Regions from separate parts of the Ectobacillus soli genome, predicted to be linked through region 1. Evidence: riboswitches for the same ligand, from Rfam matches in the RefSeq annotation. Region 1 holds a riboswitch; the other holds the start of a gene.

Evidence for each region. Region 1 has a riboswitch for lysine ahead of lysA (diaminopimelate decarboxylase). Riboswitches for the same ligand answer to the same signal wherever they lie in the genome.
Region 2: another riboswitch for lysine. It lies ahead of ACAN53_RS08420 (amino acid permease); the one in region 1 lies ahead of lysA (diaminopimelate decarboxylase).

The regions. Positions count from the first base shown of each region.
Region 1 is NZ_JBGJZM010000001.1:1,474,485-1,490,864, forward strand. It holds gene ACAN53_RS07700 (cysteine hydrolase family protein) at 1-440, opposite strand, end outside; gene lysA (diaminopimelate decarboxylase) at 592-1,923, opposite strand; lysine riboswitch at 2,025-2,206, opposite strand; gene pssA (CDP-diacylglycerol--serine O-phosphatidyltransferase) at 2,545-3,264, shown strand; gene ACAN53_RS07715 (NAD(P)-dependent oxidoreductase) at 3,301-4,251, opposite strand; gene ACAN53_RS07720 (histidinol phosphate phosphatase domain-containing protein) at 4,461-5,462, opposite strand; gene hisE (phosphoribosyl-ATP diphosphatase) at 5,476-5,799, opposite strand; gene hisI (phosphoribosyl-AMP cyclohydrolase) at 5,812-6,117, opposite strand; gene hisF (imidazole glycerol phosphate synthase subunit HisF) at 6,114-6,872, opposite strand; gene hisA (1-(5-phosphoribosyl)-5-[(5-phosphoribosylamino)methylideneamino]imidazole-4-carboxamide isomerase) at 6,866-7,585, opposite strand; gene hisH (imidazole glycerol phosphate synthase subunit HisH) at 7,558-8,187, opposite strand; gene hisB (imidazoleglycerol-phosphate dehydratase HisB) at 8,189-8,776, opposite strand; gene hisD (histidinol dehydrogenase) at 8,773-10,074, opposite strand; gene hisG (ATP phosphoribosyltransferase) at 10,088-10,714, opposite strand; gene ACAN53_RS07765 (ATP phosphoribosyltransferase regulatory subunit) at 10,690-11,952, opposite strand; gene leuD (3-isopropylmalate dehydratase small subunit) at 12,219-12,785, opposite strand; gene leuC (3-isopropylmalate dehydratase large subunit) at 12,763-14,157, opposite strand; gene leuB (3-isopropylmalate dehydrogenase) at 14,154-15,227, opposite strand; gene ACAN53_RS07785 (2-isopropylmalate synthase) at 15,238-16,380, opposite strand, start outside.
Region 2 is NZ_JBGJZM010000001.1:1,612,313-1,628,692, reverse strand. It holds gene ACAN53_RS08460 (S66 peptidase family protein) at 1-499, opposite strand, end outside; gene ACAN53_RS08455 (NAD(P)H-dependent flavin oxidoreductase) at 595-1,674, shown strand; gene dltD (D-alanyl-lipoteichoic acid biosynthesis protein DltD) at 1,735-2,910, opposite strand; gene dltC (D-alanine--poly(phosphoribitol) ligase subunit DltC) at 2,907-3,146, opposite strand; gene dltB (D-alanyl-lipoteichoic acid biosynthesis protein DltB) at 3,211-4,359, opposite strand; gene dltA (D-alanine--poly(phosphoribitol) ligase subunit DltA) at 4,356-5,867, opposite strand; gene ACAN53_RS08430 (teichoic acid D-Ala incorporation-associated protein DltX) at 5,882-6,028, opposite strand; gene ACAN53_RS08425 (amidohydrolase) at 6,279-7,445, shown strand; gene ACAN53_RS08420 (amino acid permease) at 7,711-9,180, opposite strand; lysine riboswitch at 9,279-9,470, opposite strand; gene ACAN53_RS08415 (peptide chain release factor 3) at 9,732-11,303, shown strand; gene ACAN53_RS08410 (DMT family transporter) at 11,713-12,681, shown strand; gene ACAN53_RS08405 (VIT1/CCC1 transporter family protein) at 12,893-13,603, shown strand; gene ACAN53_RS08400 (hypothetical protein) at 13,850-15,373, shown strand; gene ACAN53_RS08395 (YwaF family protein) at 15,694-16,380, shown strand, end outside.

The sequences.
Region 1 (16,380 bases):
GCAATGGCATCTTCCACAATAGTTACATGAAACCCCTTTTTCTTAGCCTGAAGTGCAGTACTACTAATAGTCGTTTCCGCCAAAAGGCCTACCACAATTATGTGATGAATCTTACATTCCCTTATAAAAACAGCGAGCCTATCATTAGAAAAGGCACTACTTCGTCTTTTTGTAAATACCATATCATTTATAATTTTCAAACGAGGATCGAGCATTATTCTACCTTCCGTTGCATCCATATAATATCGCCATTTCTTCCACCAATCGCCCCCACTATTCTGGGTTACCACATAAACAACTACTATATTATGATGATTCGCTTTATCAATTGCTTCATTAATTGTGCGTAGCATAGCAGGCATATCTGTGTATTCAATTGGTGTAACAGCATTTAAATAAGGAGGCTGCACATCCATAACAAACAATGCCGTATTTCTCATATAAACTCTCCTCGTCAGGAATCGTGCTCTTCATTATATGAGACCTTATGCAAAAAAATGCTACATAAAAAAGCGAGATAGAAGAAACGACTTGATTGGACGTTTTTCTACTCGCATTTTTTACTGCCTACACACCGTTTATGAATTGGTGTTACACGATTGGTTGTGAGACAAAATTATTCATGTTCATACGATCATTCTTCACAAGGTCAGCATAACTTTCTCGTTCGACCACAATTTTTGATTTTCCATCTTTAACAAATACAACTGCAGGTCTAGGAATACGATTATAATTGCTTGCCATGGAGTATCCGTATGCTCCTGTGCATGATACAGCTAATACATCCATAGATGCTACTTTTGGCAAGTCAATATCCCAAATGAGCATGTCTCCACTCTCACAGCATTTTCCTGCAATGGATACTTTTTCTTCTGGTTGTTCCTTTGCACGATTGGCAAGCATTGCCTCATAGGATGCTTGATACAGAGCAGGACGGATGTTATCAGTCATGCCACCATCCACAGCAACATACTTGCGAATTCCTGGTATATCTTTTATCGATCCAATTGTATATAAGGTCGTTCCAGCATCTCCGACGATACTACGGCCTGGTTCAATCCAAATTTCTGGTATAGGATAGTTTCGACTTGTAAACTGCTCACGAACAGTATCTGTCATCTCTTTTACATACGTGGAAACGGGAAGAGGAGTATCTTCCTTCGTATACCGAATACCAAAACCACCACCTAAATTTAAGATGGGCATCGTCTCTCCTGTTTCCACACGTACTAACTCTAGAAAGGTACTTAAAATTTCAATGGCACGAACAAATCCGTCTGTTTCAAAAATTTGTGAACCAATATGGGAATGAACACCTTGCACACGGTAAAAAGGCTTTCGTACAGCAATTTTCATAGCTTGAAGTGCCTGCCCACTTGAAATACCAAAACCAAACTTTGAATCATCCTGACCGGTTGTAATATATTCATGGGTATGAGCTTCCACACCTGGAGTTACGCGCAATAAGATATTAACAATTTTTCCTGATTCCTTAGCAATGTCATGTAAAATTTCAAGTTCGAAGAAATTATCCACTACAAAGCAACCAATATTTGCTTCAATTGCCATACGAATTTCTTCTTCTGTTTTGTTATTCCCATGAAAATGAATACGCTGTGCTGGAAATCCTGCTTGCAGCGCTGTATATAATTCTCCTCCTGAAACTACATCTAGGGATAGATGTTCTTCCTTCACTACATTACACATTTCTAAACATAAAAACGCCTTACTTGCATACGCTACCTGATAAGAAAATCCGCTTTCTTCAAAGGCACGAATAAACGCCTGGCTTTTTTCCCGAATTAATGATTCGTCATATACATAAAGAGGTGTTCCATACTTTTTTACAAGTTGGGTCGTGTCACAACCTCCAATTTCTAAATGCCCTTGCTCATTTATGCGGCTTGATCCATGCAAATACATTGCTACTCCCCCTAGTTTAGTCGTAAAAAAACGCGTTGAACCAATGTTCATACGCGTTTCTTTAAAAATGAATCATCATTTTAATAAGAAACCGCATCAACATCTCCAATAGTTCTCCACAAGCATTGCTTGTGACAGTCATGCACTTCTTCAATGCAAGCCCAATAGAATAGCATTACGGCTACTAGTCCACTTCGGCAACCATTTCCTTTCGTACTATGATCGATGACCCCAGAAAGTCTCACATAGTCTACTATTAAAGGTTGCAACCTCTATTCATGAGATAAGATGAGGCTGATCTATTTAATTTACAAACGTTTTATATTGCTTTTAACAATACCAGAACAAAAACAAATCTGTCAATTCATTTTCCCCATATTTACAGGGGATATATCCTTGTCCATTCGATAAATTTAATTTATCATATAAATTCTGAACATTTCAATGGTACATATATATGGAAATGTTTGCTTTGTATCCGCTGTTTTGTGGTATGATATAAAGGACAGCCTTTCATATGGTTACCATTTATTCTTCTCTTTGAGAGGTAATGACTCACATATACTACAGTTAGGATAAATGGATAAAAAAGAATCTAAAAGGAAAGTAAGGGATCTTATTTTGTACAGAACAGCTATTCCGAATCTATTTACTCTCGGAAATTTATACAGCGGATTTCTGTCCATTGGCTATGCCTCCATGGGACATTATCGATCTGCAGCCATATTGGTTTTAATTGGTATGATGTTAGACAGTTTAGACGGTAGACTTGCTCGTTTACTCCGAGTTGACTCCCCGATAGGTAAAGAATTAGACTCATTAGCAGACATTATTACATTCGGAGCTGCACCCGCCATTTTAATGTATTATACGTATTTTTCTAAATTCGGTCTAATGGGGTTATACATTGCAGGTTTATTTCCACTATTTGGTGCCTATCGACTTGCTCGATTTAATATTACGCCTACATCGAGCTCCTTGCATTATTTCACAGGAGTTCCGATAACAGCAGCCGGTGGAATTATGGCATTTCTTACATTGTTCTCTCATGTCATTCCCCATATTGTTCTCGTTATCCTATACATTGCATTCGCCTTTCTCATGGTAAGCCGAATTAAAATTCCTAGCTTAAAGGAAGTACCTATCCCAAAGTATAGCATCATTGTTACGCTCTTTTTGTTAGGTGTCATTCTTACGATGTATAAACGCAATATTGGTAATATACCGGAATTTTTATTCATAGCGATTCCACTCTATATTGTTTACATGCTTTCACAGTTTTTACGTCAGCGACATTTTGATCACATTAAAGACCATGATGAAAAAAGGGAAGAAGACTAAAAGAGACATCCTCGGCGGAGGGTGTCTCTTTTTGTCCTATCGTACTGGTGTTAGCGGTGCACGGCCATCTAATACCTGTAAAATGTTGCGTACAGCCATTTCTGCCATATTATCACGCGTTTCAAATGTCGCATTCCCGATATGCGGCGTAAGTACAACATTTGTAAGCTCTTTCAGTTCTTCTGTAATGCTCGGCTCATATTCGTACACATCAAGTGCCGCTCCTTCAATGCTTTTGTTCTTTAATGCCCTGGCAAGAGCGAATTCATTTAGAATAGGACCACGAGATGCATTAATTAAATAGGAGGTAGGCTTCATCATTGAAAGCTGTTCATCATCTATCAAGTGATGAAGATCTGGGTGATACGAACTATTAATTACGACAAAGTCCGAATTTTTGAGTACATCCTCTAGCGAGACATACGTAGCACCTACTTCTTTCTCTTCCTCCTGCTTGCGATGAGGCCCCGTATATAATACGTTCATTCCAAAGGTCTTTGCACGTTTGGCAACCGCTTGGCCAATGGCACCAAATCCAATAATACCGATTGTTTTCCCATATACTTCACGCCCTAAAAAGAAAAGCGGTGCCCATCCCTTAAACCCTACTGTACGACATAACTGATCTCCTTCAGGGATACGGCGGGCAGCTGCTAGTAAAATGGCAAAAGTAAGTTCTGCTGTCGCTTCCGTTGATACGTCTGGTGTATTGGTAACAGGAATCCCTTTACTTGCTGCATAAACATAATCAATATTGTCAAAACCTGCACCATAATTAGCAATGACTTTTAAATGGGGTGCGGATTCAATTGTCTCTTTCGTTACCTTTGTAGATAGTAAACTAAGCAGTGCGTCTGCATCATAAAGAAGATCCTGCAGATGCCCCTCTTGAATTAGGTCTTCCCCTTCATACATTTTTACTTCATGTCCTTTTAACATTTCTAATCCAGCGCTCGGTATTTTTCCTGCTACAACTATTTTCGCCATCGTTTTTATCCTCTCCATTAAAAATAGGGTATGCGAAAAGGACCCTCAGACAGTATAACTGTATGACGATCCTTTTCACGCAATCTATTAGAAATCACTAGCTCTTCCCATTCATGAAAATACATTCTTTCCAGCCTTGCACGAAGGCCGCTTATTTGTTGTATAAACAAAAGAAGGATTTTCACAAATGGAAGAATGCCAATCCTTGCTTAGTCAAGTGGCTTCATAATACGCTTTCGGTTTTCAAATGTCGCGATTTCTGTAATGCCATGCTTACGTATTGTTTCAAAATTTTGTGCCACATAACTTCCAATATCATCGGGATAATGGGAATCAGAAGAAACGGTTAATGGCACATGGTGTTTCGCTAACACACTTAAAAAGAGCGGGCTTGGGCACATTTCATGCACAGGATAACGGTAGTACAATCCTGCATTGATTTCAGTTGCCACATCGCTTTCTAGTAGAGCATTTGCTATATTTTCATAGTATGGAAGCAAACTATTTTCATCTGGACGATAGTTAAATACTTTCATATTATCAAGATGTGCTACGAAATTAAATAGCTTAGAACGTATCGCACGTTCTACGGTTGCAAAATGATTTTTATATAAAACATCAAGATCTTGTCCAATAAAAAGTTCTTGTGTATCTGGATTATCAAAACCCCATCCATCATCTGTAAAATGGACGGACCCGATTACATAGTCCCAGTTCCCAAGCTTTAATAGTTCGGCTAATTCTTCTTCCCCACCGACAAAATAATCTGCTTCCAGTCCTAGACGTAATGTAATCCCTTTTTTCGCCCATCTTTCCTTCGCTTCTTCAATTGCATTTGTAAACTGATTCACGTTCATAATCATGACTTGGTCTAGCCATTCTTTCTGCAGTACACCTAGTTCACTATCAGAAATGTCAACATAACGATAATAATACTCTCTCGCTTCTGTAAAACGATATAAATGATCTACAATCCCGACTTCCGTTAACCCTTTACGAAGAGCTTCTTCTAAATACAAATCAATCCAGTATGCAGAAAACGCACCTAGCTCCAATCGTTTTTCTAATAATTCATTCGACTGTAACAACCATTTCATCGAATGAATTGGTGCAGAAACTGGTGTAAAATGCTGGATTGCACGATTTGTCCGGTCTAACCAACGAAGTGAGTATGGTCCTTCTTCTAAATGAAGATGATAATCGACTCGCATCCTATTCTCCCCCTTATAGCGTTTCGATATCTTTACGATCATGTACATGAGATAGCTTTCCGCGGCGACGATTCGCTTCTTCTTTCAGCTCATCTAATGTAATGTTTTGCTCTGCAAGTAAAACGAGACAGTGGTATGTTAAATCCATCATTTCACTGACAAGTTCCTCACGACTGTTATTTTTTGCAGCAATAACAACTTCCGTAGCTTCTTCTCCTACTTTTTTCAGAATTTTATCTAAGCCCTTTGTAAATAAGTAGTTTGTATACGATTCTGCTACTGGGTTTTGCTTACGATCGAGAATTTCATCATATAATTCTTGTAATACATTTGTCATTTTTAGTTCCCCCTACAATACTTTTGTAAAAAAACAGCTCCTGCTGCCTGTATGACAGGCAGGACCAATTTGATCCACTCGTACTAAAATCGTATCTTGGTCGCAGTCTAGGTACATTTCCTTTACATGTTGAAAATGACCAGACGTTTCCCCTTTATTCCATAGCTTATTACGAGAACGAGAAAAAAACCATGTAGTTTTCGTTTCCAATGTTTTCGCATAAGATTCTTCGTTCATATAACCAAGCATTAGTATATCATTGCTTTTGTCATCCACGATAACAGCCGGAAGCAACCCTTTAGAAAAATCTGGTTTCATTTTCTTACCTCAACTCCCGCTTCATCCAATTTTTTCTTTGTTTCTGCAATTGTAGTTTCCCCGTAATGATAAATAGAAGCGGCAAGCGCTGCATCTGCCGTTGTTTGCTTAAACAACTCAACGATATGCTCATTATTGCCACAGCCACCAGAAGCAATAACCGGGATGGTTACAGCTTGTGAAATCGCCTCAGTCAATGCTAAATCATACCCCATCTTCGTACCATCTGCATCCATGCTCGTTAGCAAAATTTCGCCTGCCCCTAGCTCTTCTGCACGTTTCGCCCATTCTACTGCATCTAAGCCCGTGTCAATGCGCCCACCATTTACGTACACATTCCATTTTCCTTCTCCAACCTTCTTAGCATCAATGGCAACAACGATACACTGCGCACCGAAACGCTCTGCCCCATCTGCAATCAGCTGTGGATTGCGTACAGCTGAAGAATTAATGGAAATTTTGTCAGCACCTGCACGTAAGAGATGATACATCTGTTCAACTGTACTAATTCCACCACCTACTGTTAGCGGAATAAATACCTCGTTTGCTGTACGTTCTACTACATCAATCATCGTTTTACGTCCTTCATGCGTAGCAGTAATATCTAAATACACAAGTTCATCCGCACCTTGTTTATTATAAGCAGCAGCGATAGCAACGGGATCTCCTACATCAGTAAGCTCAACAAAATTAACCCCTTTTACTACTCGACCGTTTTTCACATCTAAGCAAGGAATAATTCGTTTCGTTAACATGATTCCACCACCTGCAATGCTTCCTCAAGGGCAAATTTCCCTTCATATAAAGCCTTACCTGTAATAACACCGTACAAATTCATGTCTTGCAATCTTTTTATATCGTCTAGTGAGCTCACGCCACCGGATGCGACAATTTGAATAGATACCGCTTCTTGCAGAGCTTGCAATTGCTCGAAGTTTGGTCCAGTAAGCGTACCGTCCCTAGAAATATCAGTAAAGACAATCGTTTGTACCCCTTTTTTCTCCATTTGCTTCGCAAGTGTAAGATAGTGTACATCCGAAACATCAAGCCAACCACGCGTTGCAACGTATTCATTTTTTGCATCGATGCCAACTACAATGCGATCTCCATACTTTTCTATTGCCTCTTCTAAAAATGCAGGATTTAACAAAGCGGCTGTTCCTATAATGACACGCGCTACTCCAATTGATAATAACGTTTGTATTGTTTCCATTGAACGAATACCGCCGCCTACTTGTACAGGAATACGTAATGCCTTCGCAATACTTTCGATAACGGGAAAGTTCGTTGGTTTTCCTTCAAGTGCACCGTCGAGATCAACGAGATGCAAATATTTCGCTCCTAGCTTTTCAAACACGAGTGCTTGCTCAAGAGGATTTTCATTTACTACCGTTTCTTGCTGGAATTGTCCTTGATACAAACGAACACAGCGGCCGTTCTTTAAATCGATTGCTGGGAAAATGACCATGTTTCAACCAACTCCTTAAAGTTTTCTAGCATTTTCAGTCCCGTTTCACTGCTTTTTTCCGGATGAAATTGGGCACCAAAAATGTTACCGCGCGATACAACACCTGGAACAAATACACCATAGTTGCTTCCTGCATCAACTACTTCATCCGGGCAATCTGCATAAAAGGAGTGAACATAATAAACGTATGAATTTTCCTTTACATCTTTTAAAAGAGGGGACTTCTTTTTTTGTTCCAAAGAATTCCAACCCATATGAGGAATTTTCCGTCCAGCTGGAAGCTTTCGTACAGTACCAGGTAAAAGGCCAAGACCTTTTGTATTTTCAATTTCTTCTCCTGCTTCAAACAAGAGCTGCATGCCGAGGCATACACCAAGAAACGGCTTTCCTGTAGCAGCTTCCTCTTTCAAAAGTGGAGTTAGACCACGCTTTTCTATTTCCTTCATCGCTCTAGGAAATGCACCGACTCCAGGTAATATAATTGCTTCGCTACCACGAATGACATCTGCATCGTCAGTAATAACGTAAGAAACACCAACATGTTCAAGCGCCTTAGAAACACTGCGCAAATTTCCCATTCCGTAATCGATAATTGCAATCATATTACAGCATCCCTTTCGTGGAGTTAACTCCTTTAATATTTTCGTTAATCTCTACTGCCTCGCGCAATGCACGTCCAAACGCCTTAAAGAGTGCTTCAATTTTATGATGTGTATTTTTCCCATAAAGGGCACGTGCGTGTAAAGTAATACCCGCATTAAAGCTCACAGCTCTGAAAAATTCCTCTGTCAATTCGGTATCAAAGTTGCCAAGCTTTTCATTTGCAAGTTCCGCATCAAAGACAAGAAAAGGGCGATTACTTATGTCGAGTGTAACAAAGCCAAGTGCTTCATCCATCGGTACATAAGATGTACCATATCTATTTATTTGCTTTTTATCACCAAGCGCCTCTTTCATACATTCCCCAAGTGCAATTCCTACATCCTCTACAGTATGATGCGAATCGATGTGAAGATCGCCTTTAGCATGAATGTGTAAACCAAATCGGCCATGTCTAGCAAATAAATTAAGCATATGGTCAAAGAAGCCAACACCAGTTTCAATACTTACTTCGTCTGGATTATCAAGGTCAATTTTTACGGTGATGTCAGTTTCTGTTGTCGTACGAATACGCTCTGCACTTCTTGTCATGCTTGATTCTCTCCTTTGCCATCAAATCGAATTTGGATTGCCTTCGCATGCGCCTGCAATCCCTCTTTTTCTGCTAAAATGACAATTTGATCTTTTACATTTTCTAGCGCTTTTCTCGTATACGATACAAAGCTTGATTTTTTTATAAAATCGTCAACAGAGAGCGGTGAGAAGAAGCGAGCGGTACCACTTGTTGGAAGTACATGGTTTGGTCCAGCGAAATAGTCGCCAAGCGGTTCTGGAGCATATGGTCCTAAGAAAATACTGCCGCCATTGTGTACGTTTGCTAAGGCTAGCATGGGTTCCTTCACATGGAGCTCTATATGCTCAGGGCTAATAGCATTCGCTGCCTCAAATGCTTCTTCCATTGTATCAACGACAATAATAGCACCGTTTCGCTCAATAGACGTCTTTGCTATTTCTTTTCTTGGTAGTTCTTCAACTTGTTTTTCCACTTCTTGTTTAACTGCAAGTGCAAGTTCTTCATTAGGAGTAACAAGAATAGCCGTTGCATTCACATCATGCTCCGCCTGGGAAAGAAGATCAGATGCAATATAGCGTGCATTTCCCGTTTCATCGGCAACAACAAGAATATCAGAAGGTCCAGCAATCATATCAATATTTACATCACCAAATACAGCACGCTTAGCCAAAGCAACATACATATTTCCTGGTCCTACAATTTTGTCAACGCGAGGGATGCTTTCCGTACCATAAGCTAATGCTGCAATCGCCTGTGCTCCCCCTATGCTATATACTTCATCAACGCCGGCAACCTTCGCTGCTGCCAAGATGTAAGGATTCACCCCACCAGCATGTGGCGGCGTTACCATAACAATGCGAGGTACTCCTGCTATTTTTGCAGGTAAGATATTCATAAGAACTGAAGAAGGATACGCAGCTGTACCACCCGGAACATAAACACCAACTGTTTGCAAAGGACGAATGAGTTGACCACGAATAATGCCATCGTGTTCTGCCTCCACAAAACCTTGACGCTTTTGTTTTTCATGATACGAAACGATATTCACTTTTGCTTCTTCAAGTGCTTGTAGGAAAGACGGTTCTACTACAGAGAACGCTTCATCGATCTCTCGTTGCGGAATACGAAATTCTTTCAACTCTACTTTATCAAATTTTCTTGTATAGTCTCGGAGCGCTTCATCTCCGTTTGTTTTCACTTCTTGAATGACTGCTTCCACAGCCAATGCTGCTTCTTTTTCTACGATCTTTGATGATTCACGCAGATTTTCAATATTCTTTAAAATTTCATCTTGCTCTCCATACCATACTTTCATGGTGTTACCTCCTCTACTTCAATGCTTCCTCAATACGATCAATAATGGAGAACATCTCTTTCGTCTTCATTTTCAACGATGCTTTATTTGCTATAAGGCGAGCAGAAATGTCCGATATTTCTTCAAAAATGATTAGTCCATTTTCTTTTAGCGTTTGTCCCGTTTCAACGATATCAACGATGGCATCCGCAAGACCTAATAGGGGTGCAATTTCAACGGATCCTTCAATCTTGATAATTTCTACATCTTCTCCCTTTTGACGGAAATATGCAGATGCTACATTTGGATATTTAGTTGCAATTGTTTTTTTCTTATAGCTATTTGGATCATAAGATGGAACGGATGCCACGCAAAATTTACAACGTCCAATTCCAAGATCAATCATTTCGTACACTTCTCTTTCATTCTCCTGCAAAACGTCTTTACCGACGATGCCAATATCAGCTACGCCGTGCTCAACATATGTTAAAACGTCGATCGCTTTTACAAGAATAAACGAAATGGCGCCGTCTCCACTTTTAAAAACAAGCTTTCTTCCTTTATCCTTAAGCTCTGAACAATCTACTCCGATACGTTCCAACAATGGAATAATATTTTTTTCTAATCGGCCCTTTGTTAGCGCAATTTGAATGTTACGCATGAAGCTTCCCCCTCTTTATCTAGCACCCATTTATCCGTCCATACATATGATGTAAGTTTATCATTCGATGTATCAATAACATGCATGATTTGATGTTTTCTAGCGAAAGTAAATGTATCTTGCAATGTATCATGCATCGACAATTCAGCTTTCACACCATCCTTAGCAAACATAGTTCGCAATCGTTCGGCTTCTTCAATTGATTCTAATGAATAATGAATCAGAACTGCAGGCTCCTCAGTTGAAGTAAGGGGTGAGGTTTCCTTCAAAACGCGTACAATTTGATCTACATTCAGCGCAAGTCCAACAGCCGGAAGTGGTTCACCAAAGTGTCCCATTAAATCGTCATAACGTCCCCCGCTTAGAATTTCTTCCCCAATATCGTTGGCATATCCTCGGAAAATGACGCCTGTATAATATTGAAGATTTTGAATCATACCTAGGTCCACAGTAATATAATTGCTGTACCCTAACCGGTCGATTGTTTCATAAATTTGTCGAACGCGAATAACTGCTTGTTTCATTTCATTATTGGATGCTAACCGCTCGGCTTCTTCAATAATCTCCATACCACCGAAGAGTCGTGGTAATCGTTTAAGTAAGCGAATCGTCTCATCATTGCTATCAAAGTTCTTTTTCTCTAAAAATTCGGATAATCCAGTATAACTCTTATTCTCAATGTAGTTTCGTAAACTTGCTTCATCTTCTTCCGTTAACGAAAGTTTCTTCACAATAGATTTATATAATTCCACTTGTCCAATTTCAATTTTACATTGAGTTACGCCAACAGATTGCAGAGCATGAATAGCACTAACAATACATTCAACTTCTGCGCGTAAATTGTCGATACCAATTATTTCAATACCTGTCTGTGTGAGTTCATTGTATTTACCTGTCATGCTTTTATTTGCACGGAAAATATTACCGCTATATGTAAGCTTTAACGGCGGTTTCATCATGGTTGATCCAATGACCCGAGCTATTGGAATCGTCATATCTGGACGCATGACGAGAATACGACCGTTTTGGTCAAAGAATTTATACATTTTTTCTTCGTCAATGGGACGATTACGGAAAGAAAATACATCGTAAAATTCAATTGAAGGCGTACGTATTTCTTCATATCCTCGCGATAGAAATACACGACGTAATCGCTGTTCTACTTCTTCTTGGCGGGTACATTCTTCAAATAGCAAGTCCCTCGTCCCGGTTGGGTTTGCTCTCTTCCATTTAGTCATCAGTAACACTCCTTGTCTTAGAAAACGAAAGTAGTCATATAAAACGATACAAAGGATTAAAAATTATGTCAAATTATTTCGAAATATGTATTCATTATCGCTTGTTACGGATATTTATTCAAGCCAATATACCTAAACTTCCTTATGTAGAATTATAAACTGCATAAATTCCAAAATAACTATGCCATTTATATCCATCTTATGACAACATGGGAAATTCATAGAAAAACCTTCAATTCTATTGCAAATTGAAGGTTTTTCCCTACCTATGCACGCTGTTCGAAGCTTGAGATTTCCTTTTCGTATCTAAGGGTTACTGCAATGTCATCAAGTCCAAGAAGTAATTTTTCCTTCCAAACCGGTTCGATGTCAAATGTATAAGTTTCAGTTTTCATTTGAATCGTTTGTTTCTCTAAATCAACGATAATTTCTTCATCTGATTTGAGATTGCTAAGGGCATTTCGTTCCTTTTCACCGAGTACAAGAGGAAGAATACCATTTTTCGTACAGTTCATATAAAAAATATCAGCAAAGCTTCCAGCTATAATAACTCGGAACCCATAATCATCAAGTGCCCACGGTGCATGCTCACGAGATGAGCCACAGCCAAAGTTATCACCCGCGACTAGTATAGTAGCCGATTTTCTTACATTTAACGGGAAATTTGGGTTATCACTACGATCATCATTATAGCGCCACTCATCAAAAAGAAATTGTCCGAATCCCGTGCGCTCAATACGCTTCAAATATTGCTTCGGTATAATTTGATCCGTATCGATATTATCACTCATAAGAGCTACAACCGTTCCTTTATGCGTATGAAATGGCTTCACGGTACTCCTCCTTTCGAATATCTACAAATGTTCCGTAAATTGCAGCTGCTGCTGCCATTGCAGGGCTTACAAGATGGGTACGTGCTCCTTTTCCTTGTCGCCCTTCAAAGTTACGATTCGATGTAGAAGCACAGTGCTCACCACTTGGTACTTGATCTGGATTCATTCCCAGACACATAGAACAACCGGCTTCGCGCCATTCAAATCCAGCATCTGTGAAAATTTTGTCCAAGCCTTTTTCCATAGCTTGCAAACGTACTTGCTTTGATCCTGGTACAACAAGAGCTCGCACACCGTCTTTTACTTTTCTTCCCTTTATGAAAGCGGCTGCTTCTTCTAAGTCAGATAAGCGTGAATTTGTGCATGATCCAATAAACACATGTTGCACTGGTATACTATTTGCAGTTTCACCTGGCTTCAAATCCATATAATCGTATGCGCGTTCCAAATTGTTATCTGTAATTTCAGGGAACGCCTGATCAATGCTAACACCCATGCCAGGATTTGTTCCCCACGTTACATACGGTGCAAGAGAAGCGACATCCACTGTCACCTGACGATCGAACGTTGCGCCTTCTTCTGTATATAACGTTTTCCAATTAGCTACGGCCTCATCAAAGTTAGTTGGCGTATACGGACGTCCTTCCATATAGGCAAATGTCGTCTCATCAGGAGCAATAAGACCTGCTTTGGCACCGCCTTCAATGGCCATGTTACAAATCGTCATTCTTTCTTCCATTGACAGATGCTTGATGGCATCTCCGTAGAACTCAATAACATGACCTGTACCCATGGAAACACCGTACGTTGCTAGTAAATGTAGAATAATATCTTTTGCATACACACCTTGTGACAAACGACCTTTAAGCTCTACACCCATTGATTTCGGTTTCTTTTGCCAAAGTGTTTGCGTAGCAAGGACATGCTCGACTTCACTTGTGCCGATACCAAATGCAAGTGCTCCAAATGCACCATGGGTAGAAGTATGGCTATCGCCGCACACAATCGTTTTTCCAGGCTGCGTTAACCCAAGCTCTGGTCCAATAACATGAACGATTCCTTGACGATCATCATCCATATCTGCAAGTGTGATACCAAATTCTTCACAATTTGCACGAAGCGTATCCATTTGTTTTTTTGCAATTACATCCGTAATGTTCCAAACATCTTTCGTTGGCACATTATGATCCATTGTTGCAAAGGTACGATCAGGTCTACGAACCGGACGACCTGCAAGTCGAAGTCCTTCAAACGCTTGCGGAGATGTAACTTCATGTACAAGATGAAGATCAATGTAGATTAAATCTGTACCATTGTCTGAGCTTGCAACTACATGGCGATCCCACAATTTATCAAATAGTGTTTTCTTCATGCTTTCCCTCTCCCCACTAAAACTTGTTCTTCAATTGTTTGAATAATAAGATTCGTGAACGAAGTCGTTGTTTCCTTACCACCTAGGTCTGCTGTGAAGTTACCAGTACCTAATACAGAAGAAATAGCATTTGTAATGGCACTTGCCTCATTGGTTAATCCAAATGACTGCTCAAGAAGCATGGATAGCGAACGAAGCATGGCTATCGGATTCGCAATATTTTTCCCTGCAATGTCGGGAGCTGAACCATGAACAGGCTCGTATAAAGATGGACCATCTTGTGAATGACTTGCAGATGGTAGCATACCAAGCGAACCAGTTAGTACCGATGCTTCATCGCTCAAAATGTCCCCAAACATATTTTCCGTTACTAAGACATCAAATTTGCCTGGGTTGCGAATCATTTCCATAGAGGCGGCATCAACATACAGATGCTCAAGCTTTACATCTTCATAGCGTCCTGCGATTTCTAGTGCAATTTCTCGCCAAAGCTTGCTTGTTTCAAGAACATTTGCTTTATCTACACTCGTTACTTTTTTACTTCTCGTTCTTGCTAGCTTAAACGCATACTCAATAATTCTTTCAATTTCTTTTCTTGTATAAGAAAGCGTATCGGTTGCCTTCTCGGCATCACGTTCCTTCGGAAGAGCGAAATACAAACCACCTGTTAATTCGCGAACAACTACGAATTGTACATCTTTCGCACGATCTTCCTTAAGCGGAGACAAGTAGGCAAGAGAGTTTTCCACCTCTACCGGTCGCACATTAGCAAATACACCAAGCCCTTTGCGAAGAGCAAGTAATCCTTTTTCAGGACGTTCTGTTACATGATCCCACTTTGGGCCACCAACAGCTGCAAGTAATATAGCATCACTTGTTAAGCATGCTGTAAGAGTTCGAGCCGGAAGCGGTTGCCCATATTCGTCAATCGCAGCTCCCCCAAACGCTTCATCCTGCAATTCAAAATGATGTCCATACAGCCGTTCGATTACCTGCAATACTTTTTTTGCACTGTCCATTACTTCTGGACCGATGCCATCACCTGCTAAACAAACGATTCTCTTCTCCATTCGTATCACCTCACCGTTTTACTGCTGACAATCGGATAAGCTTACCTGCCGCATGTACATAGGCTCTTGCGGAAGCTTCCAGAACATCAAACGCAACACCGAACCCAGATAAAGTTTTCACACCATCGCTTAGTTCGACATTTACATGTGCTAACGCATCCTGTCCTTGCGTAATTGATTGTATACGATAGTCTACTAGATTAAATTCTCTTCCTATAATTCGGTCTATTGCATGATAGATAGCCTCAATACTACCTGCACCTGTTGCTGCGTCCTCTACTGTGTTACCTTGCTCATCTACGAGAACGACAGTTGCTGATTGCGTACCATTCGAATTAAAATGTACTTGTAAATCTTTGACTTCGTATGGTTGATCAAGAAGCGCTTTTTCCCCTAAAACAAGGGCATGTAAATCTGCTTCTGTCACTTCTTTTTTACGATCGGCAAGTTGTTTAAAAGCTTTGAATGCTCGGTCGCGCTCTTCATCTGTCAGTTCATAGCCAAGCTCAATCATTCGATCTGTAAAGGCATGACGTCCAGAGTGCTTTCCTAACACAAGTTTATTTTGTTCTTCCCCAACAAGCTCAGGTGAAATAATTTCATAAGTAGAGGCTTCCTTTAACACACCATCTTGATGAATTCCAGACTCATGTGCAAATGCATTTGCTCCAACAACAGCCTTATTTTTCGGAATAATCATTCCTGTTAATCGACTGACAAGTGAGCTGGTCGCTTTAATTTCCTTCAACTGCAAAGAGCTTGCAGCTTGGTAGTGATCTTGACGAATGTGAAGGGCAACAGCAACTTCTTCCAAAGCTGCATTTCCTGCACGTTCCCCTATTCCGTTGATTGTTCCTTCTACTTGGCCAATTCCACTTTCAATTGCCGCTAGTGAATTTGCTGTTGCCATCCCTAAATCGTCATGACAGTGGCAAGAGAAAATTGCTTGTTCAAAAGACGGAACATGTTGTTTTAAGTATTGGAACAAAGCATAGTATTCCTGCGGATTCGTGTATCCAACGGTATCAGGGATGTTAATTACACTCGCTCCGCAGCGAATAGCCAACTCGGATGCTTCTGCAAGAAAAGCGTAATCCGTTCTCGTTGCATCCTCAGCTGAAAATTGAACAACTGGAAACAAAGATTTTGCTAA
Region 2 (16,380 bases), 140 kb from region 1:
GATAATCGTGCTGCGTTGCATATAATGTAAGTGATCTAGGAATAAATAGCTGTTGTAATGCGGATAGGGAGTGAGGATGAACGGTTGTTGTACCATATTCTTCTGACATCGGTCCATGAAAGGTTATCATCTTAGCCTGCTGAATCATGACCGTATGTAAATAAGTGATATCACTGTATCCCCAAAAAATTTTCGGACGTAGAAGCAACGGGGTGATATCTAAATGAGGAAGTAATCGTGCGCTTCCATATCCACCTCTCGCACAGAAAATTGCCTTGACGTTAGGATTTTCGATAGCATGTTGTAAGTCCTCAATCCGTAAATCATCACTCCCAGCTAAATATCCATCTTGTTCAAAAATATGACGCCCTAGTTGAACATCCAGACCGAGCTGCATAAGATAGTGCTGCATCAAACGTACCGCCTCTTCTTTTACAGGACTTGCAGGTGCAACAATTTGTACGGTATCTCCTCTAGCAAGAACAGATGGTTTGTTCATGGATTCATTCCCCCTCTTTGCAATATATGCAGAGAATACAAGGATTTTACTACCAACAATAGAAGGTAAGTTTATACAAACAAAGGAGGGTTTTCATGGTAGAAACAAGACTAACTAGCATGCTTGGTATAAAGTATCCGATTATTCAAGCAGGAATGGCTGGAACTGTAACAACGGCAGAACTGGTGGCGGCAGTGTCAGAGGCTGGGGGTCTGGGTACACTTGGTGCAGGGTATATGAGACCAGATGCTATTCGTAGGGCGATTGCTGACATACGTAAGCGTACATCAAAGCCATTTGCTGTAAATTTACTTATTGTAAGAAGAAGATTATTGGATAATCAAACCATTGAAAATGGAAAACGCATACTTCGTCCTATGGAACAACAGCTTGGTGTAAAAGAGCTAAGCGCAGCTATACAAGAAGAGGATTATCACGAGAAGCTAACCGTTTTAATTGAAGAAAAGGTTCCTGTTGTTAGCTTTGCCTTTGATATTCCATTTGTAAAGGAAATGCACGCGCTTAAGAAGAATGGCACACTTGTAATCGGGACCGCCACAAATGTAAGAGAAGCAAAAGTTCTTGCTAATATTGGTGTAGATGCAATTGTAGGGCAAGGCAGCGAGGCAGGAGGACACCGTAGCACGTTTCTTGGTTCTGAGCAGCAATCATTAATTGGAACAATGGCTCTGATTCCACAAATCGTAGCAGCAATTCCTTCTATGCCGATTATTGCAGCAGGAGGAATTATGGACGGGAGAGGTCTCGTTGCCGCTTTAGCTCTAGGAGCAGCAGGGATACAAATGGGAACGGCATTTTTAACGTGTACAGAAAGTGGTACGCATCCTGTACATAAAGAGGCGGTCTTACATAGTCATGAACGGAGTACGGTCGTTACAAGAGCATTTTCAGGACGCTATGCGCGTGGAATTGAAAACACATTTATTAAGCAAATGCAAGGGAAAGAGCAGGAGCTACCTCCTTATCCGATTCAAAATTCTCTTACCTCTCCGCTTAGAAGTGCAGCCGCACAGCAAGGTAACGGCGATTATATGGCACTTTGGGCAGGGCAGGCATCAGCGCTTGCAAAAGAACGAACGGCGGCTTCATTAATTGAGAAAACGATAGTGGAAGCAAAGAATCGAATCATGGAATTGAAGGGATTCGGGTATTAATAGGAAAATGGAGTTTTGAAGAATCATCAAAAAAGGAAACACATCAAGTGTTTCCTTTTTTTACTTACCGTCATAAAATTGCTTCACTGCTTTGTCGACGTATATCCAACCTTTCCATCCAACATGAATGGTATCTTTCATGAAATATTGATCGTATTCATGATCTGAAAAGTCAGCAACTGCAAACCCAGATTGCTCAATTTGATCTTTTACTTTTTTATAGTAGGTTTGGCGTCGTTCTTTTGGAAATTCTGCATAGTCGTACCACGGTCCGTTTACAGGAACGGAGACGAATAATGCTTGTGCATGTTTTTGTTTTAATAGATCTAGTACCATTTGTAAATCGGTGTATTCGGGTGACGCATCGTATGATTCATTTGCTCGGTAGCCTTTTAGTTGGGACAATTTTGGGGCAATTTTATCATTATAGTAATCGTCGACTATGCCGTATTCATTTGATTGTGACCCACTTTTTCCCGATTGTTCGGCGCGATGTATGAGTTGATCCCACGAAAGATTTTTCAAATGGGGATCCGTATTTGGTTTGTGCCCATAAACGGCAACGAGAGAAAGTACAAAATCCTTTCGTTGTAAAATGCTTCGGTACACGTATGCTAGAGGTTTAACAATTTTTGCTTTCCATGTATGTACGGAGTCCGTATACACAATTCCTTCTAGCATTGTTGTAAGCAAGGAGTCCTTTTTTACTACTTCAAAGTCAAGCAGTCTCCTTGCAGCTTGTTTCTTAAGTATAGGATCTAATGTTTGATTAAAGAGAAAATCATAGGCTTGAACTGATGAAAAGTTTGGTGAAAAATGTTCATCATTTAATCCTTCTGCTACAAACCATTGCGGGGAAAGAATGAAGACGACCTTTTTCCCTTCTAATTGATTTGCATTTGCTGCAAGACTTAAGAAATGGGTAAGCGACTGCGTACCACCACGACCAATAAGAAATGGCGTAAAGCCATCAGGATTTACGCGAAAGTAGTTTGACGGATGGTATACATCCAAGCGAGACAGCTCTGATGAGCCGTACATCGGAAGGTATTTCGGATCCTCTAGCATCTTCTTCTGCAAATCAATTCCTTGAAATACGTTAGTACTTAAGGAATTTGCGGCTTCTTCCACTTTCGTATTGTTTAATAGAGATTGAAGGAACGAATTGGGAAGAAGTAGCAAAGTGCAAAGGATTAGCAATGCAAGAAGAATCGGACCAAACGTCGGTGTTTTCATTTTAACTCTTCCAATTTTTTGATAATTAAGTTTGGTGTAGCCCATTCATCACGGTCGAAATCAGAAATGGATACTTCAATATTTAAACGTTCTTGAATTTCTACTAGCAAATTAACAGTTCCAAATGAGTCAAGAATGCCTTCTTCAAATAGAAGAACATCAGGGTTTTCCTTTACAATATCGTTTTCGCATACTTCTTCAAGAAGGTCTAATACTTGGTCTTTTAAGTCATTCATGGTTACTATCTCCTTTTTCTTCAATCTTACATTCTTAGTACTTGCTCCCTGGCAAGGTGCAACGTTAGATAATCTTGCCTGAGAAGATGAGAAATCCAAAACATACAAAGTGGAACGTAAGCACAATCGAAACAGCATGGGTTAGTTTGTTGTTTGACCAGAACTTGTGCTTCTTGTTTAAACGTTCAAATACATCAAATAAAATAATAAGTAAGGCATGATATAGACCGTAAATAATATAATTTGTGTGAAGCCCGTGCCAAATGCCCATAATGAAAAAGTTTAAGAAAAATCCTGAGTAGGAAACGATGTACCGATCTTTAATAATCTTTTTCTTAGTCATGAGAAAAACAAAGCGCATATAAATATAATCACGGAACCAGAAGGATAAGCTCATGTGCCAGCGATTCCAGAAATCCTTAATATTACGACTAATAAATGGCTTATTAAAGTTTTCAGGAGTCTTAATGCCCATGAAATAACTAACCCCAATCGCAAAGGCACTATAACCAGCAAAATCAAAAAATAGATAAAAGCTGTACGCATACATATATATAAGCACTGATGTAAAGGAGTGCTTCATGACGAAATCTGCATGAAGAATATACTCGTTAATCAAATAGCCGATGATGAATTTATACAGAAATCCTTGGAAAATACGATTGATACCTATATAGAGAAGTTCCGTATATTCCTTGGATGACGGTGTTTTTATAATATCTTTTTGAAAGCGACGAAAGCGATCAATTGGACCAGATGTAATGGTTGGAAAGAAGAGAAGGAAACGGAGGAAGTCATATAGCGATAATTCCTTGATTTGTCCATCTCTTATTTCAATTATCATTTGCACCGATTTAAATGTTAAATAAGATATGCCGAGAAAGCCAATGGTGCTTGATGTTTGTAGAATCGGTACGATTTTCACAAGTACAAGCGGCAATAACGAAAGCAAAGTAGCAAGATAGAATGTACTTGCTTTGTTATTTCGCTTTCGCAACGGTAAATAGCTCTTTGCAAGTAAGACTTGCCATATCGTGTAGCCAATTAATGAAATGGCTTGCACGGGTTTACTTGCAAAAATAATAGCAAGTATAATCACCGTGATGACAGAGTTGTACGTCCGCAGTGATTTCCCTCGTAATCCAGCTATGATTGTAGGTGCAAGTAGAATCGTTATAATTACAAAATAAGTAAATGTTGCATACGGAATCATGCTGTAACCTCACTCAACAATTTTTTTCGGTCGACTTTTCCGTTTGCTGTCATCGGTATGCTTTCGCGATACATAAATTTTCGCGGAATCATATAGTTTGGAAGAAAGGATGCAATCTCTTTTTTTATGGCCGAGGTGAGCTGATATTCCTTTTCAAACATATGTTTCTTAGGAATTACTACTGCCAATAAGTGGTCGTAGGTTTCTCCTTTTTTAACAGGAATAATCACGGCTGCTTCAACATAGCTACTTGTTCTTAGTTGATGCTCAATTTCCTCTAGCTCCATTCGGTAGCCGTGTAGCTTAATTTGAAAATCCAAGCGACCATGGAAAAAGAGAAGTCCGTTTTGCATATGTCCGGCATCACCAGTCTTGTAAGCACGCTTACTACCTATGATTGTAAAGAATTTGTTTGTTAAATTAGGGCTGCCTAAATACCCGGTACTTACGCCCGGTCCAATAATTATAATTTCTCCCTTTTCTTCTTCCACTGCTTCGGTGCCGTCTTCCTTCATAATAAGTATCCGGCTATCTGATTTACAGTATCCGACAGGAAGAGCAGTATACTTACTTAAAATATCATCTGTTATTTCTAAGCTTGTAACGGCTACCGTGGTTTCGGTTGGACCGTATGTATTAATGATGCTTGCTTTTGGAAAACGTTCCTTTAGCTTGCGGGCAGTGTCGCTAGAAAGTACTTCTCCGCAAAAGAGGAAGGTGCGCATGTTCGGTAGCATTTCCTCGGTAAAGTCTGGCTCCATAAGGCAAATTTGCGCGAACGATGGTGTAGATGTCCAAACTTCCATTTGAGAATTTTTAAAGGAAGAAAATAATTCCTTTGGCTTAGCAATCATATCCTTATCAACAGCCCACAATGTGCCACCTGTTGTCAAGGATGAATACAAATCCATAACAGAGAGATCAAATGAGAACGGTGCTTGGTTTAAAAACACTTGGTTTTTTGCAATTGGAAAATCCGATTGCATCCAGCTTACAAAACTTTGCAAATTACCAAGAGTAATTTGCACGCCTTTTGGGTTTCCCGTACTGCCAGAAGTATAAATAATATAGAACGTATCCTCTTCTGTTACTTGCAGTGAAGGATTTGCAGCTTTTCCTTTATAGGTAGAAAAAATAGTTTTCATTTCTTCCTTTTGGACTGTCTGAATAGCAACATTAGAAATTATAGTATCTGCTGCCGATAAGAATAGTTTTGCACCAGAATTCGTAACAATATGGTGAATTCGATCTACAGGGATGCTGTAATCTATTGGAATGTATGCATGTCCAGCCTTTACACATGCAAGAAACATAACAATCATTTCCGGTTGCATATGACCATACACAATAATTGGTGCTGCATCCTTATCATGCTCAGCTATCCAATACGACAGTGCATCCGATTGTTCTTTTAACTGCCCGTATGTAATAGGCTTATCTCTCCATACGAAGGCATTTCGGCTCGGCTCTGTTTGTGCCCAATGTTCAATTTCTTCGAAAACATTCATGTTCTTACCCCGCTTTAAAACTCATTGTAAATAAACGTACTTGAATTTGTATCTTTAAATCCATATAGCCCTAGAAGAGCTAGAAGAATGAATAAATAATAGAGGGTTTTGACTACCCACTGCGTTAGTGGCCGAGACCACATACTTTGAATCGCTTTCATAAGTCCCTCCTCATTTACTTGCCGCGTACCAACTACCGAAATAAGGTTCATTTCTGATAGTATCACTCTTATGGCAAAAAGAAAATCCGTACCCCTTTCAAATAGCCATACATTACTAGCATATTTTTTTACTTTTTCCATATGGAATTAGAGAGGGGAACGCTAAAAAGAATCAGAAAATAGTATAGTACATTCTGCTTGAAATGTATATGTTAATACAAAAAAATGACTGGGGAAAGTGGTGAAGTGTGTGAATAATTTCCGTTATATTATTAATAAGGAAAAAATAGTGAATTGGAGACGGCATTTGCATAGCTATCCTGAGCTTTCCTTTCAAGAACATCAAACAGCACAATTTGTCTTCGATACATTACAATTGTTTCCTAATTTAGAAGTCGTTCGCCCAACAGCAAGTAGCATTATGGCTATATTAAAAGGAAGGGAAAAGGGAAGAACGGTTGCACTACGAGCTGATATGGATGCCCTTCCTCTTCAAGAGGAAAATGAGGTAAGTTATGCTTCTAAAATAAATGGTGTTATGCATGCATGTGGGCATGATGCACATACTGCTATTTTGCTTGGGGCAGCTGACATATTAACGAAGCATGTAGATTCCTTAGGGGGAGAGATTCGTTTTCTATTTCAGCATGCCGAGGAGCAATATCCAGGCGGGGCGGAGGAAATGGTGCAAGCAGGTGTGATGGATGGAGTAGATGCCGTACTAGGACTCCATATGATGTCTGGATTGCCAACGGGGAAGATTGGCATTGCCTATGGTCCGATGATGGCAGCACCAGATGTGTTCGACATTACAATAGAAGGAAAGGGGGGACACGCAGCTCATCCACAGGCATGTATTGACCCTATAGCTGTTGGTGCGCAGCTCATCACGAACCTACAGCATATTATTTCAAGAGGGACGGATGCTTTTGATCAACGCGTACTTTCCGTGACACAATTTCATGCCGGCACAGCCGATAACATTATACCAGAACGTGCACATATTATGGGTACCGTCCGTTCGTTTAAGGAGGATTTGCGCCGTGATGCAGAAGTCAAAATTCGGCAAATTACAAAGGGTATTGCGGATGCACACGGGGCAACCTTTACGTATTCGTATCGATATGGTTACAGACCTGTTATTAATGATCCTGATATTACGTCTCTAATCGAACGTTGTGCGGTAGAACTATATGGCGAGGAGGGAGTCGTTTCAATCGATCCTTCTATGGGAGGTGAAGATTTTTCTGCTTATTTACAACGAGCAAAAGGATGCTTTTTTAAGCTCGGATCGGGAAGCTCTCCGAGTACATCCTATCCACATCATCATCCCCGTTTTGATATTGATGAAGAGTCTTTATGTATTGGTGTGCAAATGTTTGTTCATGCTGTCCATAGCATGCTGCGTACGGAGTAATACGCTATAAAAAGAGCAGCTGTTAGAAACAGCTGCTTCAAGCTTCGGACTGGAGAGGGGTAAAAAGAACTATGTCCACTAGTAAGTATATGCAAATTGATAGAGAAAGCTTGTACATTTCAATCATTTTTTAAATATGAGGAAGAGTGTTGAAATAGATTAGGAGTTTGTCAAAAAAGGGGGTAACGTGTGTATTAAGCTGATTTTGAAGGGGTATATAAAAAGAGGGAAACTCATAAAATTGTGAGTTTCCCTCTTTCTACTTTTATTCTTCGTCAAACTCACATTCTTGAAGGGGAACCATCTTTGTTTTTTTCGCTACTTTATACCAAATCCAAACAATTAGAAAGACAGGTAAGCCAATGTAGGAGACAATGACGCTGTTCCAATCAATTTTGCCGTCTACAAAAGCAGAATAGCCTTGGCCGAGGATAACAATCGTACATAGAACAAGGGCGAATATAGGTCCAAATGGGAACCACTTTGCTCTAAATGGTAGATTGCTTATTTCTCGTCCTTGGGTTACATATGCTTTGCGGAAACGATAATGGCTAATTGCAATTCCAAGCCATGCGATAAAGCCTGACATTCCAGACGCATTCAAGAGCCATGTATAAACAACGCCATCACCAAATAATGAAGCAAGGAATGCTACAGCACCAATTGATGCTGTAACAATTAATGCATTTACAGGAACGCCGCGAGAATCAAGCTTTCCAAGAAACTTTGGAGCTTTTCCGTCACGGGCTAAATCCCAAAGCATACGAGTGGACGCATACATACCAGAGTTACCAGCAGATAATACTGCAGTTAAAATAATGGCATTCATAACAGATGCAGCAAATGCGATCCCTGCACGGCTAAATACGAGTGTGAACGGGCTAACAGTAACATCGCTGTTTGCTAAATCTGGGTTTGTAAACGGAATAAGACAGCTAATAACAAAAATAGCAAGCACATAAAAGAGAAGAATACGCCAAAACACACTTTTTACTGCTCGTGGAATAGATTTTTTTGGATCTTCAGTTTCTCCAGCAGCAACACCAAGAAGCTCCGTTCCTTGAAAAGAAAATCCAGCTGCCATGAAGACACCGATCGTTGCCATAAATCCACCATGGAACGGTGCATCCGCAATGGTAAAGTTTTGAAATCCAACGGCACTTCCACCAATGATGCCAAAAATCATAGCGGTACCAACAACTAAAAAGATAATAACGGTAACGACTTTAATGAGTGAAAACCAATATTCAGCCTCGCCAAACCCTTTTACAGATAAGTAATTTAATAGAAACATAATTGCTAAGAAAAGAGCGCTCCATAATAAGGAAGACGTTTGAGGGAACCAAAATTTCATAATCATTGTTACAGCTGATAATTCTGCCGCAATGGTAATAGCCCAGTTATACCAATAGTTCCAGCCTAGTGCGAATCCAAGAGAAGGATCGACGAATTTCGTTGCATACGTACTGAACGAACCGGCTACTGGCATATATGTTGCCATTTCTGCAAGGCTTGTCATGAGGAAGTATACCATTATCCCAACAGCGATATAGGACACAAGGGCTCCGCCCGGTCCGGCATTATGAATCGAATTTCCACTGGCGAGAAACAATCCTGTTCCAATGGTTCCGCCGAGAGAAATCATCGTTAAATGACGTGATTTTAATCCTCTGCGCAATTCAGTGTGTTTTGATGTTGTTTCATGTAATGAAACATTTCTAGCTGTACTTTCCATAAGTAACACTCCTAAAATTTTGATATGGAAGGAGTGGGGAATAAAAAAAGCCGTCAAAAGGATTTGACGACGTTATATACTACCCCGCATCATGCCTTCCGTAAGATAGCTCATCACATGTACCGGTTTTTGCACATGTGACAGTCCTGTTCCTATTCGAAAACAGTCCCAGCTCATGCTCCCAGAAAAAAGCACAAACTTCGGCAGCCTTTCCTTTCCAGACGGAGTCGGTCGATGTTCTCTGCATCTCGTCCGTCGTACTTTTAAAGGCCGCGACCTCTACCTCATCGGATTGATGAGGATTTTGTAAATATAAAATTATCGTAAAGACGATGTTTATTATAGATTACATTATGCTGAAGTTCAAGTATTATACAAAGAAAAATTGATATTTTCTTATGAGAATGATAAGTAGAACTTTAACTACGGGTGAGGATTTGATATGATAAGAAGTGCTGAGTAGAAGGAACTGGTGCGTTTTGTTTTGACTACGATGATATCTTACATCGTTAGATTTTTTATATACATTTTCATCGGAAAGGAATGCAATTATGATTAGTGAGCAAATGAATAAAGAAATTTCGTCACGTCGTACGTTTGCAATTATTTCTCACCCAGATGCTGGGAAAACGACATTGACAGAAAAGCTTTTGCTCCTTGGTGGTACAATCCGTTCAGCAGGGACAGTAAAAGCGAAAAAAACAGGGAAATATGCAAAATCAGACTGGATGGAAATTGAAAAGCAACGTGGAATTTCCGTTACATCAAGTGTGATGCAAATTTTATACAAAGACCATCGGATTAACATTTTGGATACACCAGGTCACCAAGATTTTAGTGAAGATACGTATCGAACGTTAACTGCAGTTGATAGTGCGGTCATGGTTATTGATGGAACAAAGGGGATTGAAGCGCAAACAATCAAGCTTTTCAAAGTATGTCGGATGCGAGGTATTCCCATTCTTACCTTTATTAATAAGCTAGACCGAGAAGGGAAAGAACCGCTAGAACTTCTTGCTGAAATTGAAGAAGTGCTTGGAATTGAATCGTACCCGGTTACGTGGCCTATTGGCATGGGAAAACGATTCCAAGGTACATATGATCGATTTGAGAAGAAAATAGAAGTATTCCGCGGTAACAAAGAATCTTTTTTCACTAACTTTGACGGTGAGCATATTACTGATGAAGTAAAAAAAGAAATTGATCCTTCTTACCTTGAAACTTTAACCGAAGAGCTAGCTTTATTAGATGAAGCAGGTAATGATTTTTCGGTTGAAAAAGTGAAAAATGGTACGTTAACGCCTGTATTTTTCGGAAGTGCGATTGCGAACTTCGGTGTACAATCATTTCTCGACGCATTTATTGAGTTGACTTCTTCACCACAGCCAAGAAATTCGACATCAGGAATGATAGGTCTTGATTATCCCCATTTTTCAGGATTTGTTTTTAAAATTCAGGCCAATATGAATCCGGCCCATCGCGACCGCATTGCATTTGTTCGTGTGTGCTCAGGTAAATTTGAGCGCGGTATGTCGGTGACGTTAGCACGTACGGGTAAAAAAATAAAGCTTGGTCAATCGCAGCAATTCTTAGCATCGGATCGAGAAACGGTTGAAGAAGCATATCCCGGTGATATTATCGGATTGTATGATTCTGGAACTTACCAAATTGGAGATACCATTATGGACGGAAATGATGTATTCCAATATGAAGCCTTGCCGAAATTCCCACCAGAATTGTTTATGAAGGTGCATGCAAAAAATGCGATGAAGCATAAGCAATTCGATAAAGGGATGACGCAGCTTGTACAGGAAGGAGCTGTGCAGCTCTACCGCACTCCGTTTTTTGGGGATTACATTTTAGGAGCAGTAGGGGAACTACAATTCCAAGTATTCGAATATCGAATGAAGGCTGAATACAATGTAGATATTGATATGGTTCCGATGAAGCATAGTATTGCCATGTGGACGAAAAAGGAAGAACTAGAAGACGATATGTTCGATTCACGCGTTATGCACGTCGAAGACCGCGAAGGAAATCCTGTACTTCTATTTGAAAATGATTTCGTATTCCGTATGTTCCAACAAAAGCATCCAAAAATGACATTGGAAAGCAGTATGTAAGGAAACTAGTAACAGACCGCCGTGCGAAAAAGTGCAGCGGTCTGTTTTTTGTGCAATCTTAAAACGCAGCAATTCCAAAGAAGCAAGAATCGCAAAAAGGTACCCTATTTTCGCAGTATTTATATTTATAATAAATTCATATGAAAAAAGCAAAAAAATAATTGGAAATGATCTACAATTGTCAACATCTCTTTGAAATAAAATATGGTTGAATTGACAACTTGCATACGATATATTGCATGTATAATTAAATAATACATGAATTGTGAAAAAATAAGATTATGCATGTATTCAATTTAAAGCTACTAGATTGAAAGTATAGATATAGTAGATTGTTCATCTCGCTAGTTGAACAAAAAGGCTAGACTTAGAAGAATTCTTACATAATAAAATGCTTGAGGTGACTACATTGCGACCAATTATTTTAGGAGTTTTGGCAGCTTTCTTTTTTTCTTCCTCCTTTATCTTTAATCGCTTTATGGAGCTTTCGGGTGGAAGCTGGATTTGGAGTGCATCATTACGGTATATGTTTACCGTTCCTTTTCTGCTGCTTTTGGTCATAATGAGAAGGGGAATGCGTCCTCTTTGGCAAATGTTGAAGGAGAAGCCAGGGACATGGCTTTTGTGGAGCTTTGTAGGATTTGGCTTATTCTATGCGCCGCTTTGCTTTGCAGCTGCCTTTGCACCAGGATGGCTTACGGCGGGAACGTGGCAAATTACGATTATATCTGGTTCCTTGCTGGCACCGTTTTTCTCGTTGACCCTTCAAACATCAAAGGGGCCTGTGAAGGTTCGGGGACAAATTCCAGGGAGAGGTCTTGCTATATCTAGCATTGTTCTAATAGGCATTGTTCTTATGCAGATGCAACAGGCAAATCATTTATCTTTACAAGAAGTTTTGCTTGGGAGTATACCTGTTCTATTTGCATCCTTTGCCTATCCACTAGGCAATCGTAAAATGATGGATGCTTGTGATGGGCGGTTAGATACGTATCAGCGCGTGTTAGGTATGACAATTGCAAGCTTACCTTTTTGGCTACTGCTTTCTGTATACGGGATCTTTACGGTTGGTTTACCAAGTCAAGGACAAATGTTGCAATCTTCTATAGTTGCGATTTGTTCAGGAGCAATTGCAACGGTTCTCTTTTTTCATGCAACCGACATGGTGAGAGGTAATATGCAGAAGCTAGCAGCAGTCGAAGCTACGCAATCTATGGAAGTATTGTTTACTGTAATGGGTGAATGGATATTGTTTCCTAATTCGTTACCTACCGCACTTTCTTGGTTCGGAATGTTGCTTCTTATTATGGGGATGATTATACATAGCTATGTTTCACATAAAGGTACAGTTACTCGTAAAGAGGAGGTAAGTGCGTAGTTTTCATGCAGAGCGCTTCCTATTGGTAAAAACATGTACGACTCTCGTAAATATGATATAATAAAAATAATCAAATTATACTGAAATTCTAACGTGGTGCTATTACATATGTAATAGCACCATGTGGCATTTTAAGGGTAACGATAAGGATTTTCATTATCGTAGCTATTAGAAAAACAGTTGATTTGGAACATAAAGGGGGAGAATTTCTATGTCAGAGAATGGAATGAATAAAGAAACCCATGAAGAAAGTCACTTTTTGGCACCTGAATTTATTCGGGATGTTGTCATTGGAATGGCCGATGGACTCACGGTTCCGTTTGCTCTAGCAGCCGGATTATCAGGTAGCGTTCCTACTACAAGTTTGGTTGTAATTGCAGGTGTGGCAGAAGTTGCTGCAGGATCGATTGCAATGGGACTTGGTGGATTTCTTGCTGCTCGTACAGATGAAGAACACTATGCGTCTGAATTGGAACGGGAACGAAAAGAAGTAATTGAATTGCCAAATCGCGAACGGGAAGAAGTAGCAGACATATTACGTCAGTGGAATATTCCTGATGAAACAGTCAATGCGGCTGTCGATGCGATCAGTAAAGATGATGAAAAATGGGTTGATTTTATGATGAAATATGAACTAGGACTTGAAAAGCCTGAACCGAAACGTGCATTAAATAGTTCCCTTACGATTGGAATATCATACATAGTAGGTGGTCTTATTCCTTTATCTCCATATATGTTTATTTCCAAACCAGATTCAGCACTTTTAGTTTCCGTTGTTATGACACTGATTGCGTTGTTTATTTTTGGATATGTGAAGGGCACATTTACTGGATCCAAGCCATTTAAGAGTGCATGGCAAACAACTTTAGTAGGCGGATTAGCTGCTGGTATTGCGTTTACGATTGCGAAATTAATATCGTAACGTAGTAAGTGAAGTGGTGGGTACCAACATTACTAAGTACTTATTGTCAGTATAAATTAGTAAAAAGACATATTCGCAGAATATGTCTTTTTACTAATGAAACCAATTACTTTGTCATTCACTTGTCACTTTTCTTCTTGTTAAAAACTAGTTATCAATGTTACTGTGAAATATGGAAACTAGTTGTAAGAAAGTAATTAGAAATTACGTAGTATTAGGAAACAAAGTAGATGGAGAGGTAATTCAATGTCAACATTAAAAGATAGTAAGGTAAGGATAGGATTGTTCCTAGTACTTTTTGCAATCATTGCAGTAAGTGTTTATTCTATGTGGAGTTTTTATTGTAGTTCAACAACTATTCTGGGTCAAGGTATGCAAGATGGAAGAAATAGCTTCTCCCCTCATACAAATCACCCCCCTTCAAACGGAAACATATACACTCCAAATGGGGATATGTTTAAAGAAACTGAGCATACAGATACGAAGTATGCAGCGCCTCTTATCCTATACAGCATTCTATTTTTTGGGGTATTTACAATCTTTTATTATTTGTTCGTTTATAAGAACATTATAGTTCATAAGAATAAAAAATTATTAGTTTGGACCATATTAGCAGCTGGATTATTGTTACGGATTGCTGTTGCCCCATGGGTAGGAGGATTTCCTTATGACATCAATCTTTTCAAAGAATGGGCAACTTCCGCTGCAAAAAGTCTGAGTGGGTTTTATATGAACGGTTGGAGCGATTATCCTCCTTTCTTTGTTTATATTTTGTATGTAGTTGGGAAAATTGCGTCAATGCAGACGATGAATTTATATTTTACTTTGCTAATTAAATTGCCATCTATTCTTGCTGACGTAGCAACAGCATATATCATGTATAGACTATCTTTAAAATATCTTTCTTTAGAAATTAGTATTCTTTTGTCGGCTTTTTATATATTTAATCCGGCAATTATTATCAATTCAACTTTCTGGGGACAGGTAGATTCCTTCTTCACCATGCTTATTGTTTTAGCAGTTTTTACCTTATGTGAGGGAAAGATTTATATCGCTACCGCTATTTTTACAGTAGCCATACTCATGAAACCACAAGGTATTATTTATCTTCCTGTATTTTTCTTTGTGCTAATTAGTTTGAAAAATGTAAAACGTTTTGTAATAGCGGCTGTTACGAGTATAGCAACAGTATTGATGGTAATTATTCCCTTTTCATTACAACAAGATCCGATATGGATTGTTAAACTCTATTCTAAAACAATTGGGGAATATCCTTATGGTTCGATGAATGCATTCAACTTCTTCAGTCTTATTGGAGGCAACTTTAAGCCAAATACGACGACTTTGTTTCTACTAAACTATCATGTATGGGGACTTATAGCTATTGTTATAGTTACCTTGTTTTCGTGGTTTGTTTACATAAAAGGACGTACTACAAAATTCGCTTCTATTGCGGCGCTTTTGCAGATTTCAGGAGTCTTTACTTTTTCTACTAGTATGCATGAAAGATATTTATTCCCTGCTGCTGCCCTGTCTCTACTGGCATTTATCTACATTAAGGACAAAAGATTACTTTGGTTATGTGCCGGTTTCAGTGCAACTATTTTTATCAATACCTTTGCAGTTTTATTCCGAACAAGTGGTTCAGACGGTCTACCGTATAGCTTACCATTGATTATAACGTCACTTTTGAATGTATTATTCTTTATCTATCTTATTAAAGTAGGATGGGATATTGCTGTGAAAAAGAAAATATTTACATTAAAATAAGGAAAAGTGCCATGGAATAAATCGGATGAAACTATTTAAAGAATAATTTAATTACAAAAGAGGAAGAAAACAAAATTTTTTGCTTTCTTCCTCTTTTATTATTTTTGATAAAACCCGCCGGCGATATTGGATATTAAGAAATAATATGCTATGGATGTATGTTTTTAATTCAGCCCAAGCTGCAAAAATAATTCCTGCTAAATAAAGTAGTTTAGTTTGAAAAAGATGAGGAATTTTGATAATAAACAAAACCGAATAAAATGATGGTGGTTTAAGTGAAAATAAGGGTGTAGCTAGACTTATTAATATGAGGTGAAATGATGCAGCCATATTTTCAAAAAGACTATCCAAATCATCCTTTTCAATTGTTTTCAGAAGAACATCTTTTAACCGTATTAACGATTGGGTTACTCTGTATGTGCCTGTTCATGGTTAGAACGTGGTTTGCAGAGTCAAAAAGGAATCATTTGTTTTGTTATTCACTCGCCATTCTTTTAATTCTTGCAGAAGCCAGTTACCACATCTGGTTCCTTTATTTTCATATTTGGTCGCTTGGTTCGACTTTACCTCTTCATCTTAGCGATATTTCCATTTTGCTTTCCATCGTGATGTTAGTAACAAGGAGCGTTAGTTTATTTCGATTTTTATATTTTGCTGGAATAAGCAGTTCGATCCAAGCCATGCTGACACCTGATCTGGGTATCTACTCCTTTCCGCATTTTCGATACATTGATTTTTATGTCTCTCACGGGGGTGTTATTCTTGCCTGTATCTTTATGCTAGCAGTAGAGAAATATAAACCGACATTTCGCTCACTTTGGATGAGTGTGCTAATCGTGAATTTGTATGCAGGGTGTGTATTTTTGATCAATCGTTTTCTACATGCAAATTATCTGTACTTGATGAAAAAACCTGAGATTTCATCCATTCTGAATTATCTAGGTCCATGGCCATGGTATCTTTTATCAGTGGAAGGAGTACTCATTATTAGTTTTTTACTACTCTAT